Regions from separate parts of the Rhodococcus cercidiphylli genome, predicted to be linked through region 3. Evidence: riboswitches for the same ligand, from Rfam matches in the RefSeq annotation. Region 3 holds a riboswitch; each other region holds the start of a gene.
The links. A riboswitch is a leader RNA that binds a small molecule or an ion and turns the genes downstream of it on or off. The one in region 3 is predicted to bind S-adenosylmethionine.
Positions count from the first base shown of each region.

Region 1: another riboswitch for S-adenosylmethionine. It lies ahead of R3P95_RS25170 (aminotransferase class V-fold PLP-dependent enzyme); the one in region 3 lies ahead of R3P95_RS03890 (bifunctional o-acetylhomoserine/o-acetylserine sulfhydrylase).
Region 2: another riboswitch for S-adenosylmethionine. It lies ahead of R3P95_RS21215 (mandelate racemase/muconate lactonizing protein); the one in region 3 lies ahead of R3P95_RS03890 (bifunctional o-acetylhomoserine/o-acetylserine sulfhydrylase).

Region 1 covers NZ_JAWLKE010000013.1:113,006-118,118, reverse strand. Annotated here, with positions in the region: gene R3P95_RS25175 (Pls/PosA family non-ribosomal peptide synthetase) at 1-1,660, opposite strand, end outside; SAM riboswitch class IV at 1,869-1,984, shown strand; gene R3P95_RS25170 (aminotransferase class V-fold PLP-dependent enzyme) at 2,039-3,370, shown strand; gene R3P95_RS25165 (hypothetical protein) at 3,522-4,022, shown strand; gene R3P95_RS25160 (YbaK/EbsC family protein) at 4,053-4,526, opposite strand; gene alc (allantoicase) at 4,554-5,113, opposite strand, start outside.
Region 2 covers NZ_JAWLKE010000008.1:198,535-203,647, forward strand. Annotated here, with positions in the region: gene R3P95_RS21195 (hypothetical protein) at 1-279, opposite strand, end outside; gene R3P95_RS21205 (DUF3558 domain-containing protein) at 663-1,217, shown strand; gene R3P95_RS21210 (hypothetical protein) at 1,232-1,633, shown strand; SAM riboswitch class IV at 1,939-2,057, shown strand; gene R3P95_RS21215 (mandelate racemase/muconate lactonizing protein) at 2,086-2,514, shown strand; gene R3P95_RS26185 (DUF6188 family protein) at 2,633-2,998, shown strand; gene R3P95_RS21220 (hypothetical protein) at 3,018-3,410, opposite strand; gene R3P95_RS21225 (hypothetical protein) at 3,487-3,975, shown strand; gene R3P95_RS21230 (helix-turn-helix domain-containing protein) at 4,147-4,407, opposite strand; gene R3P95_RS21235 (hypothetical protein) at 4,766-5,113, shown strand, end outside.
Region 3 covers NZ_JAWLKE010000002.1:27,029-32,141, forward strand. Annotated here, with positions in the region: gene R3P95_RS03880 (response regulator transcription factor) at 1-78, opposite strand, end outside; gene R3P95_RS03885 (MFS transporter) at 212-1,351, opposite strand; SAM riboswitch class IV at 1,706-1,828, shown strand; gene R3P95_RS03890 (bifunctional o-acetylhomoserine/o-acetylserine sulfhydrylase) at 2,001-3,350, shown strand; gene metX (homoserine O-acetyltransferase MetX) at 3,344-4,492, shown strand; gene R3P95_RS03900 (DUF3017 domain-containing protein) at 4,529-4,846, opposite strand; gene R3P95_RS03905 (bifunctional methylenetetrahydrofolate dehydrogenase/methenyltetrahydrofolate cyclohydrolase) at 4,858-5,113, opposite strand, start outside.

The DNA.
Region 1 (5,113 bases), on a different contig from region 3:
CCAACTGAGCGGCCGACAGCGAACCGCCGCCGTTGGCGAAGAAATCGGCGTTCTCGTCGGAAACCTGCGCGCCGAGGATGTTGGTCCACAATTCGGCCACCCACCCCGCCGTGCCGCCGAGCGCAGACGCGCCCGCCATACCGGGCAGGGGCCACGGCAGCGCGTTGCGGTCGACCTTGCCCGAAGTGCGCGTTGGCATCTCGTCCACCAGCGCAAGCCTGGGCACCAATGCCGCGGGCAACTGCTCGGCGAGCAATTCGCGTGCGGCTTCGAGATCGAAATCTGGATTGGTGCTGGCGAGGTATCCGACCAGCACCGAGTTACCGGCAGCGGTCTTGCGGATGGCGGCCGCCGCACCGCCGACTCCCGGAAGTGCTTGCAGCGCATTGTCTATCTCGCCGAGCTCGATGCGTCGACCGCCGAGCTTGACCTGATCGTCGGCGCGACCCTGGAACAAGAGCCCTTCGAGCTCGAGCTTGACCAGATCGCCGCTGCGGTACGCCCGATCCCACCCCAGAGAGGGCATGGGCGCGTACTTCTCGGCGTCCTTGGCCGGATCGAGATACCGAGCGAGTCCGACGCCGCCGATGACCAACTCACCGACTTCGCCGACCTGTACCGGGGTGCCCGACGCATCGACTACTGCCAGGTCCCATCCGTCCAACGGCAATCCGATGCGGACGGGCCCCTTCCCGTCCATGATCGCCGCGCACGCGACGACCGTTGCCTCGGTGGGGCCGTACGTGTTCCAGACCTCGCGGCCCTCGACGGCGAGCCGCTCGGCCAGTTCCGGCGGGCACGCCTCGCCGCCGAAGATGAGCAACCGCACCGCTTCCAGAGCCACCGCGGGCCACAGCGACGCGAGGGTGGGCACCGTCGAGACGACACTGATGTCGCGGGAGACGAGCCACGGGCCCAGATCGAAACCGGACCGCACCAGCGACCTGGGTGCCGGAACCAGACACGCACCGTGCCGCCACGCCAGCCACATCTCCTCGCACGACGCGTCGAACGCCACCGACAGACCGGCCAGCACTCGATCACCTGGGCCGAGTGGATCCTTCTGCAAGAACATGCGGGCCTCGGCGTCGACGAACGCCGCCGCATTGCGGTGACTGACCGCCACACCCTTGGGCGTGCCCGTCGAACCCGAGGTGAAGATGACCCACGCGTCGTCCTCGGGAGTCGGCGGCAGTGGGTCGGTCTCGGAAAGGCCGTCTTGTTTGGGAGCAGTACCGGCGGCGATGCCGCCCGCCGTGACGATGGCCGTCACCTTCGCCTCACCGAAGACCAACTCGGCCCGCTCCTCGGGATCGTCCGCGTCCACCGGAACGTACGCGGCACCGACCGCGAGGATGGACAGGATCGCGACATAAAGGGAGAAGGAACCCGACGGCATGCGGATGCCGACGCGATCGCCGCGCCTGACGCCGGCATCGGCGAGCCACTGCGCGCCCTCGGCGATGTCGTCCAACAACTCGGAGTAGCTGACCGAGACAGCACCGTCGTCGATGGCGGGGGCGTCGGGAAAACGATGAGCGGTATCACGGAGAACGTCGATGAGCGTCCGGGCAGGAGGGGCGAGCGACGAGCGAAGAAACGCCGCCGGTGCAGGCGCGGTGTCCGCGCTCGAACCCGGCAGATCGTTCTCTTGATGCACAGACAACCGGGCGTCCTTCTCGTTCGTTGGCAAGTGACTCTGTGGTGCTGGGACTCTGTGCCGCTGGGGAGCAGCGCCGTTGGTTATCTCACGTTCTGTTTGCCAGCAGGTGAACGAGCGCTCCTTCCCACCGCGGGAATCCTACTGCTGCCCACGCGTGAGTTCCGGCTTGACAAAACCGCAGCGGGTTTGCCAGTGTCTTCTCCACGGTCACGAGTACCAGCGTCAAGCCCCGGCTCGCTGGTCGGCAACCCTCCTCCGCGGTGGGGTGCTCCGGGTGACGACCAGGCTGATGCCGGAAAACCGGCGCGGCAAGCGCGGACTCGTTCACCACATCCTTCGGTTGCGGGTCCCTCGAACGTGAGGGCTTGATCTGTCATGACATCTGTACTTTCCCGCCCCTGTGCTCCTTTTGCCCCTGTTTCGGGCACGGATCTGCAGGTACCCCTGGTGCAGGGCGGCACCTGCACCTACGCCAATTTCGACTACGCTGCCAGCGCACCGGCTTTGACGGCGGTGACCGATCGGATCGCGGAACTGCTGCCGTTCTACTCCAGTGTTCATCGCGGTGCCGGCTACGCCTCACGGGTCTGCACGGCAGCGTACGAGAAGGCGCGGGTGACCGTCGCCGATTTCATTGGTGCGCAGTCGGATTCGGTGGTGGTGTTCACCCGGAACACCACCGATTCGCTGAACCTGTTGGCCGCATGCGTGCCGGGTGAGACCGTGGTGCTCGACATCGAACACCACGCGAACCTGCTTCCGTGGCGTGACCGACGAGTGGTGGTGGCTGCGTCGACCCTGGCCGAGACCATCGACCGCCTCGACGCCGAACTCGCCGCGAAACCTGCTGCTCTGCTTGCGATCACGGGCGCATCGAACGTCACCGGTGAAGTTCTGCCGGTCGCTGAACTCGCGGCACTGGCGCATCGGCACGGCGCACGCATCGCGGTGGACGGTGCCCAGCTGGTTCCGCATCGGCGGGTCGACATCGCCGCACTCGGGGTGGACTACCTCGCCTTCTCCGGGCACAAGCTCTACGCCCCGTTCGGCGCGGGAGTGCTTGTGGGCAGGCGTGATTGGCTCGACCTCGGTGAGCCACACCTGGCCGGCGGTGGCGCGGTACGTAGCGTGCGCATCGACCACACCGATTGGGCTCCGGCACCGCAGCGGCACGAGGCTGGCACCCCCAACGTGCTCGGGGTTGCCGCATTGGCTGCGGCCTGCGAGGCCATTGCCGGATTCGACGATGCCGAGCTGCAGGCGCACGAGCGCGAACTGTCGTCCCGCCTGCGCGACGGGCTGGCCGCACTGGACGGCGTCGAGCAGCTCGAGGTGTGGGCCGACGCGACCGACAGCGTCGGCATCGTCACCTTCACCGTCGCCGGACGCGACCCCGGTGAGGTCGCCGCGTACCTCTCCGCCGAACACGGAATCGGCGTGCGGGACGGGAAGTTCTGCGCGCACCCACTGCTGAGCAGGCTGGGGCATGCGGCCGGAGCGGTTCGGGCCAGCATCGGCCTCGGCAGCTCGTTCGCCGATGTGGACCGACTCGTCGACGCACTCGCCGCCCTGGTCGAATCGGGACCGAACTGGGACTACGCAGAGGATGCCGGCTGGTGGAACCCCGTACCCGACCCGCGACCCTTCCCCGAGGTGGCCGATGGCGCCGCCGGGGTTGGATCCCCGTGCACCCCCGCAGACAGTTAGCATGGCGTCATGACCGTGAGTGTCGTATGGGCGGGCAACCGCCACTGGTGCAACAGATATGTGGATCTGTGCCGCACTGCGTCCGGGTCGTGTTCGAGTTCGGCTCCGCTCCGACCGAATGCCACCGACTGAAGAATCAGGACCACCACTCATGTCGCACAACTTCACCCGCGTCGCCGTCGAATTCTCTGCGGGTTGGACCGAACTGACCGCCGCTCCCGAGACGGATGTAGTCCGAATCCAGGCCTCCGACCTGCGGGAATCCCAGCAGCAACGCGCGCGGCTCCGCGCCGAGGCAGTCGACCGCGGCGAATCTGCCGACAGCACAGCAGTGTTTCTCGACCTCGAGATCCACATCGCGGCCGATGCCCGGACGGCCCGTCGGGAATTTGCCACACTGGATGCGCCGAGCAGTCCGTCGTCGATCCGCTACGTCGGAACACCGGCGGGACTGGCCAGTTTGATCTCCGACGTCACCGCGGCCGATGTGGCCGACGGCGTGACATTGACAGTGCTCGGCGACGTCGCTCGCCAGTCGGTTCTCATCAACAACGGAGTACTGCCGCTGCTGGAATCCCGCGGGACCCGACTCGACATCGACGTCGTCGACGCGGTCCTCGGCGCACCGATCGCCCCGACTCTCGCGTCCTGAGGATTCGCGTCCTCGGGACGTGCGCGTGGGTCAGGTGACGTCGATCGCCAGACCCGCAGTGATGCGCACCAACTCGGTGAACGTGGACCTGAAGATCGTATTGGTGTGGCCGGCGGCCGCCCACACCTCGGAGTAGCCGGCCAGATCCTGGTCGACGAACGTGTCGAGGTTGGTGGGGTGGCCGACCGGGGCGATCCCACCTATCGGCTGGCCGGTGGCATGCTTGGCCGTGTCCAGAGGCGCACGCGTCAACACGCCGCCGAGACGCTCGCCGGTGTGCTCGAGATGAACGTTGTGGGCACCGGAGACGAGCAGCAGCACCGGCTCGTCGCCCAGTAGAAACACCATCGACTTCACGATCGCGCCCACGTCGACGCCCAGTGCCGCAGCGGCATCGGCGGCAGTGTGCGTGCCCTCCGGACTGCTGACCACCACCCCGTGATGACCACGTGAAATCAGCGTGTCGGCAACATGGGCTGCATTCGGATGAAGTAGCCGGGACATACCCCAACCCTATTGCCCCGCGACCGTTTACGCAGATGCGTCCAGATCACCGAACAGTCTCAATCGCGCCATGCCGCCGTCCGGGAAGATGTCCATCCGAACCTCCGAGACCGGGGTCTCGTGGTCGAGTAGGAAGCGATGGCGGGTGTCGGGCTGCAACGTCGTTCGCGGCAACAGCTCGATCCACTCGCCCTCACCGAGCCGTCCGCGCAGTGACGCCGCGCCAGGGGCGTTGCCGAGGAAGCAGGTGGTGTCGAGCTCGGCGAGTCGAACGAGCCCGCTGCCTGCCAGCTGTACCTGAACCCAGTCGTTCGCGTCGTTGCGTCGCCGCGAGGTCTCCCAACCCTCACCCATCGACCGCGGCGGGCCGGGGAACAGGAGATTGTTGGGGGAGCTGTAGAACATGTTGGAACACGCCGAGACGTAGGCACCGTTCTCGAGCGCAGCGAGGTCGACCGGCCCGGCCGCAAGGAACTCGGGATCGGGCTTGCCGCGGCCCAGTACCCGCAACCGCGCCACTCCGCCGTCCGGGTAGATCGACAGTTTCACGTGCGTCCACCGCGCGTCGGAGGCGACGGCGAACCTGT
Region 2 (5,113 bases), on a different contig from region 3:
GGGCCGGGGAACACCTGTGCCGGTGATCGGTCGTGACGGACCGAGCCAGTCGAGGAGCGAACGAAGCTGCGCTATCGGCTTCGATGCGGTCAGCGCTGCGAACTCGTCCTCGGCGGTCGGTGGTGTGAGCTCGATATCGTGGGGCGTCGGTCCTTCGACCGGGGACTCGACTGCCGGCTCGATGTCGTCGACGAATTCCGTGTTGGTGGTGCGGGATCCCCGGCGACCGAACAGTGGAATCACGCGAGCAAGGTTGCTGTCTGTTCGGTCGGAGGGCACGAACACAGCATAGGAAAAATGTGCGCCCTGCGACGGAACGAACTGAACCGCAGTTCGTCCTCTGGACACGTTTATGCTGGTCGCGATGGACGGCAACTCCATCCCCGCTCTCCAAGGTTGGATGCCACGCGACGCAGCAGCAGATCCGACTCGTCGCGATGATCTGATTCATCTCCTCGATCCTTTCCGGGACGAGGAACGGCCTGGTGCGACTAGCGTGCGTCGACTGCGCGACATGCTGGATCTGTGGGGAACACATCTACGCTGCTCGCCTGAGGTCACCGAAGCACGAGCTCACCTGCGTCCGATCCAAAGGAACCGATGCGCCGGTAGCTGCGTCCAACACCAAGGACGGGTTCCAAGGACGGAGTGCTGTGAGCAAGATGCGATTGCTGATCGGGAGTGCGGTCGGACTGATGCTGGTGACAACCGGATGCGGAGGGGCGACCGAAGGCATTCCCCCTGCGGGCCCGTCGACGACATCGGTCATGACAACCGCTCCGGCGAATGGTGCGTGGGATCCGTGCACCATCCCAGACGCTGCCATCGAAGACGCGGGCTTGGCGGTGGAGACGAAGTCCTCGAACTTGGTAGGGGATCTACCGATCTCGGAAGACTGGATGACGTGCATCTGGACCAACCCTCTGCCGACGCCGTGGTATCACCTTGGCATCTTCTCGTCCGATCAGAGCCTGGAATATCTACGTGGCGGTGAGCGCTTCGGGCAGTTCGAGCCGATCGAGGGTCTCGACGGTTTACGGTTCCGCCGGACTACTCAGTACGACGAGGTCAACTGCGGCGTTGCTTTCGGACACCCGAATGGCGTGTTCTACCTCATCCTTGACGGCTTTCTAGCGACCGAGCCCCTTGGAGACCCGTGTGTCGAGGTCGAACGGTTGGCGCGTTCGCTCCGACCATCCATGCCTTCATCGAACTAGTGGGGGAAGAACCGATGGGTTCAGAGACGAACGAACTTGCGGCATCGATGCAGCAGTGGAAGTCGCTGTCGAGTCAGGCCGAGTCCGGGCAACTCGAGATTCCACACGGCGTGGCGTTCCAGTGCGACGAGGTCTGCGCTGCCTACATCAGGCACTTGCAAGATATGGCGCGTAAGACTGAGTATTTGGTCGACGGCAAGGCATTCGGCACCTTGGATTCGGCCAGGCAGCTCGGCGAGAAGTTCGAGAGGATTGCCTTCAGTGGTGATCGATCGCTGCGCGTCGTGCTGATGCAACATATCGAGGTCATCGAGCTGATGCGGTCGGTGTTCAAGCGTTATTTCGATGAGGCCGAGTACGCCGATCAGCGGACATTGAAGTCCATTGGGGAGATCGCGGAGGGTCTGGGCAAGTGACTTTTCCTATCTAGGTGTGATCGGTGCCGCTGGGCGTCAGAGCAGGTACTGCGCTGCTGTCGAATCGGTAGTCGAGCTGAAGGCTTGATTGTGACTGAAATGCATTGAGCAGCAGAAAGACCGAGCGTTGCGCACGGACAGCATGGTTCTACTGGAGGTCTCGCTGCCGTGGTCGGACTCCTTTTTCGGGGCGCAGTCGTTGACTGGGCTCTGAGTCGGGGGCTCCTGAAGTGCGAAATGGGTTGAGCTGCTCAGCTGATCCCAATGATTGTCCAAGCCGTAACCCTCGGCTATTGTCGAAGAAGGTTCAAGAGTGACAGCCGTCGGTACCTGGCCGGCTGTCCGGCAACCCCGTCTCCATCGACAGGGTGCCCCAGGGGAAGAACCGGCGCATCCCGCAGCCGCGGGCGCGCAAGTCGATGGAGGGTTGCACCTCCAGAATGAGGTGAACAATGTCCGGTAGTGACGAACTCGAAGCAGCACAGGCGAAGTGGGAACCCATTCCGCACGAACGCCGTCGTACCTGGTGCCAGACGCTCCTGAGTTACCCGCCGATCTGGTACGGCGTGTTTCCGATGCTCGAGACTCGAAGGCTGGTCCTCCAAGGCGGGTACGCGAACGCCGAAGCCTGGATCGACCTCGCGAAACGTGCTGAAGCAGTGGGCTTCACGCCCCGGACGTGGCTGATCTTTCGACAGAGTCTCGAACCCGCGTACCTGAAGGATCGGTTCCCGTCCCATCCCGAGAACATGCCCAAGCGGCGTGGGAACGGCGGTGTCGAGACGGTGGTCGTCGACCCCGAGGACTTTTCCGAGTGGCCATGGTTGTTCGAGGCGGGGTATCGCGCGGGAGAGGCGACCTTGCAGACGCTCTCTCGCTGAAGCCATCCACCAGGCCCTCGACGGGGTCGGCTTGTCAGTGGAACCGCGGAGATCGCTGCTGCGTCTGACAGTCAGGAGCGGCAATGACTGTCGACCGATTCCGGAAGGGTGGACGCGTGTGGAGCTTCCTCTCGTACGGCACACGATTGTGTCTATGGAATGCGGGTTCCCCCTCACGTTGCGTACAGATCGTGATTGCGAAATTCGCATCGAGTCGAATTTTCGAGTCACTGAGCTTGGGACCGTGGTGTTCCGAGGTCTGCCGCACACGCTGCTATCCGAAGACAGCACTGTCCAGCGTCTTATCGGCAGACTGGTCGCGTACGCGTGTGCATCCGATGATGGCGGCTTGCTAATGGAGTTCGCCGACCGTGCAAGCTTGGTAGTTCCCTTCGACCCTGATTTCGAAGCGTGGACCGTTGCAGCGCCCGAGGGCTTCAAGGCAGTCAGTGTGGCGGGCGGCGGGCTTACGGTGTGGGACTGAAACAAATATCTGGCGAGTGCTACTGGACCAGAAAACAGCCCAAGACTATGGAACCGGCGCGATCCCTGCTGCGTCTGATGCTGTGGGGCGGCGATCGGGCCGCGTCGGCGCCGCCATCGGTGATGGTGCTGCGGTAGTTGCCGACACTGGGTCGGCAATCGGCGAACTGGCGACAGGGGCGTGGGATGCGATTTTCTGACGTGCGGCCCAGTGAAGTGCGGCGCTGGGTGGCATCGCCGGGGTCGATGATCGCTCGAAGCGCGATCTTCGGGGTTGCCGCGCTGATTGCTCTGTACTTGTGCGCGGTGAGTGTCGTGGAGGGAATGATCGCCTCTGCTCTGTCGACATTCGGATTTTCTGTGTTATGCATCAGCACAATGGCTTTCGCGTGGACCAACGTTCCGTCGATCAAGACAGGCTCTGACGTCCGCCGTTGGGTGCAGGGCTCGACTGTGCGCTACAACCCGCTGGGCTTGAGGTTGCTCGTCGTGATAGTCAGCTCTCTGTCGATCTGCGTGATCGCGATGGGTTTCACCTCGGGTGGGGTGGGATGGGTTCTTGCTGCGATGGGATTGTCCATGGCCTCGTTCCTGATTCCAATCCTGTTGCGCAGTATTCGCAACGGCTACCTCGAGCTCTCGGATGACGGTATTCGCCACCGCGGCTGGGCATTCGACATCCAGGTACCGTGGGTGGACGTAAGAGACACCGCTGTGGTCGTGGAGTCGTACCCGTTGGTTCTGGTGAGGGTCGACGAAATGGCGAAGATGAACCGGCGCTTCACAACCTTGCTCTGGAGAATCGAAATTATGCCGAAAGGTCAGTACATCGAACTCGACTGCAGACGCTTCGATGTCCGCCCGGTGGCGCTGGAACAGTGGATTCGCTTCTACATCGACAACCCGGAGGTCCGAGTCGAACTTGGAACCGATGCAGCAGCAAAGAGACTGACGAGCTTCGGTGAACAGCGCGCATGACCGAACTGTCCGAGGCCATACACGAGTTCGGGTACGCAGGATCCGGAAATCGTTGCGTACGAGATGATCGGAACCCTATTGCCGAGAACCGATCGGGATCCATGGCTGAGCTCTACGGCCACGCGGGGTTGCAGTCCGCCTGGCCGGTCGGGCACCGTCATTGTGGCGTTGTCAACGCGAATCCATAGGCGACACAGGCGTTCCGGCTCGAGTCCGCAAAGTAAGGTCACAGCCCAGCGCATTCGCGATGGCGATCGCACCATCGAGTTGGATCGAGTCTTTGCCGCCTTCGAGAGCTTGGACCGTCGACCGACCCACGTTGGCGAGCAATGCCAACTCTGCTTGAGTGAGGCGTAACTGAAGCCGACGTGCGACGAAGGCGGCCGCCACCTCACTCGGATATCTCCGACTTCGTCGTCGCGGATGGGCCATATTCGCTCCTTATGCTTGCTATTACATGCATAGGCAACAATACGCCCCGCTGTTATAGGACTGAGCCCTGTTATGCCTGCGAACGAAGGCATAACGGCGTATCCGAATGTCGAATCGCCCGTGTCGGTGGTCAGTTCATTGCGATACTGAATCGACATTGCCTGTACCGGGGACGGGTCCATGCAGTCTCGACCACCTCGGAGTTGGCATGTCCACGAGAACCTTCATCGCAATCACCGCAGCAGCGCTGGTCTGCGTCGGCTGCTCGAGCAGCCCCAACGAGACACCGAGCGAAGCTGTTCCTGTGACGAGCAGTTCGAGCGTATCGGTGTCGGCGTCGCCTACCTCCAGTGTGGACGTGACGGCGGCACCTGAGCCGCCGCCTGTTCCTCAGCCCCAACCAATCACCTACGAGTGCGGCGACTTGGATCTGTATGAGTCCGGCACCGCCCTGTACTCGGACGGCACGACAGGGTACGAAGCCGAGTGCGATACATATGTCGCGCCGGCACCGCCTGAATTGAGATATTGCGATTACGGCGGCACCGCGGTCTTGACCGATGGGTCGTACGTGGTGAACGACCCGAGATGCGCGGCGACCGCGCCGGTACCCGATGCAGGGTATCCGTACAACGAATCCGAGGATCGAAACGGCGATGGCGTCGTGAATGGCTACGAGCGGTGCGGAGTCCTGTGCGGTGAAGAA
Region 3 (5,113 bases):
CCCTTCGCCGCGCAGCCGAGCGGCAACGGCGTCGGAGATCGTGGGCTCGTCGTCGACGACGAGAACTGTGCGGCTCATGAGAACTGACCCTAGAGGGCGCACGTGGAGGAGCCCGTCGGGAAATGTGGAGGTTCGGTGAAGGTTGAGCCAGGCGTTTCACATCGCACTCGGTGGAACGCCGGTAACGATCACCGGCTGATCCTGGGCGCTCCTACGCGGCGGAACGCTTGTCCATCCACATGGCGGTGGCCAGTACACCGAGACCGGCCACCGCCAGGCCTGAGCCGACGGCGGCGGGTGCCGTGTACCCGAATCCTGCGGCGATCACGGCACCACCGACTGCCGCTCCGATGGCGTTGGCCAGGTTGAACGCGGCATGGTTGAGCGATGCGGCGAGCGTCTGAGCGTCCTCGGCCACGTCCATCAACCTCGTCTGCAGACCGGGGACCACAGAAGAGCCGGACGCGCCGATGAGGAACACCAGCAGGAGTGCGGTGATCGGATTGTGGGCGGCCACGACGAACACCGCAAGAGTTACCGCAGTAGCGGCCAGACCGACGAAGGTGCCCTTGAGCTGGTACCTGTCGGCGAGCCAGCCGCCGGCGTAGTTTCCGACGACCATTCCGAGTCCGTAGATCATCAGGGCGACCGGAACGAGTGCGCGGGCGAGACCGGCGACGTCGGTCAGAGTCGACGCGATGTAGGTGTAGACCGCGAACATGCCGCCGAATCCGACGATGCCCACGAACAGGGTCATCCACACCTGGCTGCGCCGCAGTGCGCCCAGCTCGGTGATGGGGCTGGTGGTCGGCATCGCGTCGAGTCGTGGCATCCAGAGGACTAGCGCGGCGACGGTGAGGGCACCGATGACAGCAACGAGCGTGAATGCACTGCGCCATCCCAACGCCTGCCCGATCCAGGTCGCCACCGGGACGCCGACGACGTTCGCGACGGAGAGTCCCATCATCACCATCGCGACGGCCTTGGCTCGCTTGCCCGGTTCGGCGAGGTGAGCAGCCACCAGGGCCGCGACACCGAAGTACGCACCGTGCGGCAGGCCGGCGACGAAGCGCGAGGCGACGAGTTCGTTGAAGCTGGGCGCGAACACCGTGCCGAGGTTGCCGAGGGTGAAGGCCACCATCAGCGCCAGTAGCAACATCCGCCGGGGAACGCGAGCAGCCAGGGCTGCGATGGTCGGCGCACCGACCACGACGCCGAGAGCATACGCGGAGATCATGTGGCCGGCCGAGGGCTCGGAGATCCCCATCGTCGTGGCGATGTCCGGCAACAGACCCATCGACGCGAACTCCGTGGTGCCGATCCCGAAGCCGCCGATGGACAGTGCCAGCATCGCGAGCTTGCGGCGGGTGGAGTGCGGTCGGTGACTGACACTCAGGCCACTCGACACCTTGCCGCGCACAGCGCTGACTCGGGCAAGAGCGGAATCGGTGACAGTCACAGCAGTACAACCTTCGTGTGCAAATCGGGGGCAGAGGAAGCGGCCGGAATTCGAGCCTGCGGTCGGGGACCCACCGGGCCCGACCCAGAAGGCAACGTCGCTCCCGTCAATTGTCTTCCCGACGGCTGATTGTTTCGCGTGGATGCACCGTGATTGTCCTCACCCGAACATCTGCTCGAGCTCGACCCGATCGGATGCCGTGCCCTCGTTCCGATGGGGTGCCGTTACCCGCTACGATGATCGCCAGGTCATGAGTGCCAGCATCGAGCCCCGGCTTGCTGGCCGGCAACCCTCCAACCGCGGTGGGGTGCCCCGGGTGAACGACCAGGCCGATACGGCACGCGAGTGCCGTTTCGACAAGCGCGGGTCCGCAGGAAGCGGACCCACTGAACCTTCGGTCCGCAGGGGCCGAAGCCTGTCAGGAGGTTCTTCCATGTGTTGCTGTACCGATACGCCCCGTAGCGCTCGACTTCTCGAGCTTGATTCGACATTCGATTCGTCTCAGACACACTCGTCTCAATAAAACGGAGTATCACCAGCCATGACCGATTCCACCCCCGACGTCGTCGACGCCACCGGAGCACCCACCGAGGATCCGTTCACCGATCCCGCAGCCGACTGGAGCTTCGAGACCAAGCAGATCCATTCGGGTCAGACACCGGACGGCACCACCAGGGCTCGTGCGTTGCCCATCTACCAGACCACCTCGTACACGTTCGACAACACCGATCACGCCGCCGCCTTGTTCGGTCTGGCCGAGCCCGGCAACATCTACACCCGGATCATCAACCCGACACAGGATGTCGTCGAGCAGCGCATCGCGGCCCTCGAAGGTGGCGTCGCGGCATTGCTGCTCGCGTCGGGGCAGGCCGCCGAGACGTTCGCGATTCTCAACCTCGCCGAGGCGGGCGACCACATCGTGTCGAGCCCGCGGCTCTACGGCGGCACGTACAACCTGTTCCACTACACGCTCCCCAAGCTGGGTATCACCGTCTCGTTCGTCGACGATCCCGACGACCTCGAGCAGTGGCGTGCCGCGATCACTCCGTCGACCAAGGCGTTCTACGGCGAGTCGATCTCGAACCCCAAGAACGACATCCTCGATATCCCGGGGATCTCGGCAGTGGCCCACGAGAACGGCATCCCGCTGATCGTGGACAACACCGTGGCGACGCCGTACCTGCTGCAGCCGTTGAAGCACGGTGCCGACATCGTGGTGCACTCGGCGACGAAGTACCTCGGCGGACACGGCACAGCAATCGCGGGCGTCATCGTCGACGGTGGCACCTTCGATTGGACGCAGGGCCGTCATCCCAACTTCACCACCGCGGATCCGAGCTACCACGGCGTCGTGTTCGCCGATCTGGGCGCGCCCGCGTTCGCATTGAAGGCACGCGTCCAGCTGCTGCGTGACATCGGTGCTGCAGTCTCGCCGTTCAACGCCTTCCTCATCAGTCAGGGTCTGGAGACGTTGAGCCTTCGGATCGAGCGGCATGTGGCGAATGCGCAGAAGGTTGCTGCCTTCCTCGCCGGTCGCGACGACGTCGTCTCGATCAACTACGCCGGACTCGAATCGTCGCCGTGGTACCAGCGTGGGCAGGAATTGTTGCCGAAGGGGCAGGGCGCGATCATCGCGTTCGAGCTGAAGGGTGGTGTGGACGCGGGCAAGAAGTTCGTCAACGCTCTCACTCTGCACAGCCACGTCGCTAACATCGGAGACGTGCGCTCACTCGTCATCCACCCCGCATCCACCACGCATTCCCAGCTGACTCCGGAGGAGCAGCTGGCATCGGGCGTCACTCCCGGCCTGGTCCGTCTCGCCGTGGGCATCGAGGGGATCGACGACATCATCGCCGATCTCGAGGTCGGATTCAGCGCGGCGGCATCTTGAGCAACAGCTGCGACACAGGCGTTCGTCCGGAGGCGGTTCTTCCGTCTCCGGACGGGCGGTTGGGCACCATCGACATCGGTGGTCTCGATCTCGAGAACGGCGAGCGAATCCCCCAGGTGACCGTCGCGGTGCAGCGGTGGGGTGAACTCGCCACCGACCGCAGCAACGTCGTGCTCGTCGAACACGCCCTCACCGGGGACTCGCACGTGTCCGGTCCGCCGGACGCCGATCACGCTCTACCCGGGTGGTGGAACGGAATGGTCGGTCCCGGCTGCCCCATCGACACCGACGAGTGGTGCGTCGTGGCAACCAACGTGCTCGGTGGCTGCGGCGGCACTACGGGCCCGAGCAGCGTCTCGCCCGACGGAACCCCCTACGGCTCTCGTTTCCCGGACATCTCCATCCGCGATCAGGTCGCTACGGAAGCGGCGGTGGCCGACGTCCTCGGAATCGAGCGGTTCGCTGCTGTCGTCGGCGGCTCGATGGGCGGTATGCGCACCCTGGAATGGATCGTGGGACATCCCGACCGAGTGGCGGCGGCGTTGGTCCTTGCGGTCGGTGCCAGGGCGACTGCCGACCAGATCGGCACCCAGACAACACAGATCGCGGCGATCAAGGCCGATCCAGGATGGCTGGGCGGCAACTATCACGACACCGGCACCTCACCGTCGGCCGGACTCGGCATCGCGCGGCGCATCGCGCATCTGACGTATCGGACCGAGAGCGAACTCGACATCAGGTTCGGAAACTCACCACAGAACGACGAAGACCCGTGGGCCGGTGGCAGGTACTCCGCGCAGAGCTACCTCGAGCATCAGGCTGCCAAGCTCGTCAACCGGTTCGACGCGGCGACGTACGTCCTGCTCAGCGAAGCGATGAACCGACACGACGTAGGCCGTGGCCGCGGCGGAGTGGCCGACGCTCTTGCGTCCACATCTGTCCCGACCATCGTCGGCGGAGTCGACTCCGATCGCCTGTATCCGCTTCGACTGCAGAAGGAGATCGCTCGCGAACTCCCCCAGTGCCGCGGACTCGAAGTGATCCAGTCGCGCGACGGACACGACGGCTTCCTCACCGAGGCCGATTCGGTGGCCAAACTGCTCGCCGAGACGATGGAGCTGGCCCGCCTCGGTCGGCGCTGACTCCGCACTCGTTCACCGGGTGCTCGAGCGCCGAGGTCAGTCGGTTCCCAGCGGATCGATCGACAGCGACAGAAAGACAATGGCTCCGCCGACGCCACCCAGCGCCAACACATCGAACGCGCGACTGCGCACTTGCAGTGTGCCGACACGTGTTTCGGGCAGACACAGCCGCAGGACGGCCGCCAGCAGCGCTGCGCATCCGAAGATGAACGCGCCGCGCCGCCAGCGATCGGCCAGCACCAGGATCAGCGCGGCGAGGACGACGACCGAGACTGCGACGATCGGTAGGTTGCGCGCGACTGCCGCACGAAATCCCGGATCGGGCTCGCTTCGCTCGTCCTCTGCATCGTTCACGTCGGGTCCGCTCAGCTCTCGGCGGCGACGCGTTCGGCGCGCTCGACGACATTGGTGAGCAGAAAGGCCCGCGTCAGCGGACCGACACCGCCGGGGTTGGGCGAGAGGAACCCTGCCACCTCCGCGACACCGTCGGCGACATCGCCGCGCAATCCGTCCTCGGTGCGGGTCACCCCGACATCGAGCACAGCAGCACCAGGCTTGACCATGTCCGCAGTGATCAATCCGGGCACTCCGGCAGCGGCGATGACGATGTCCGCACGTGAG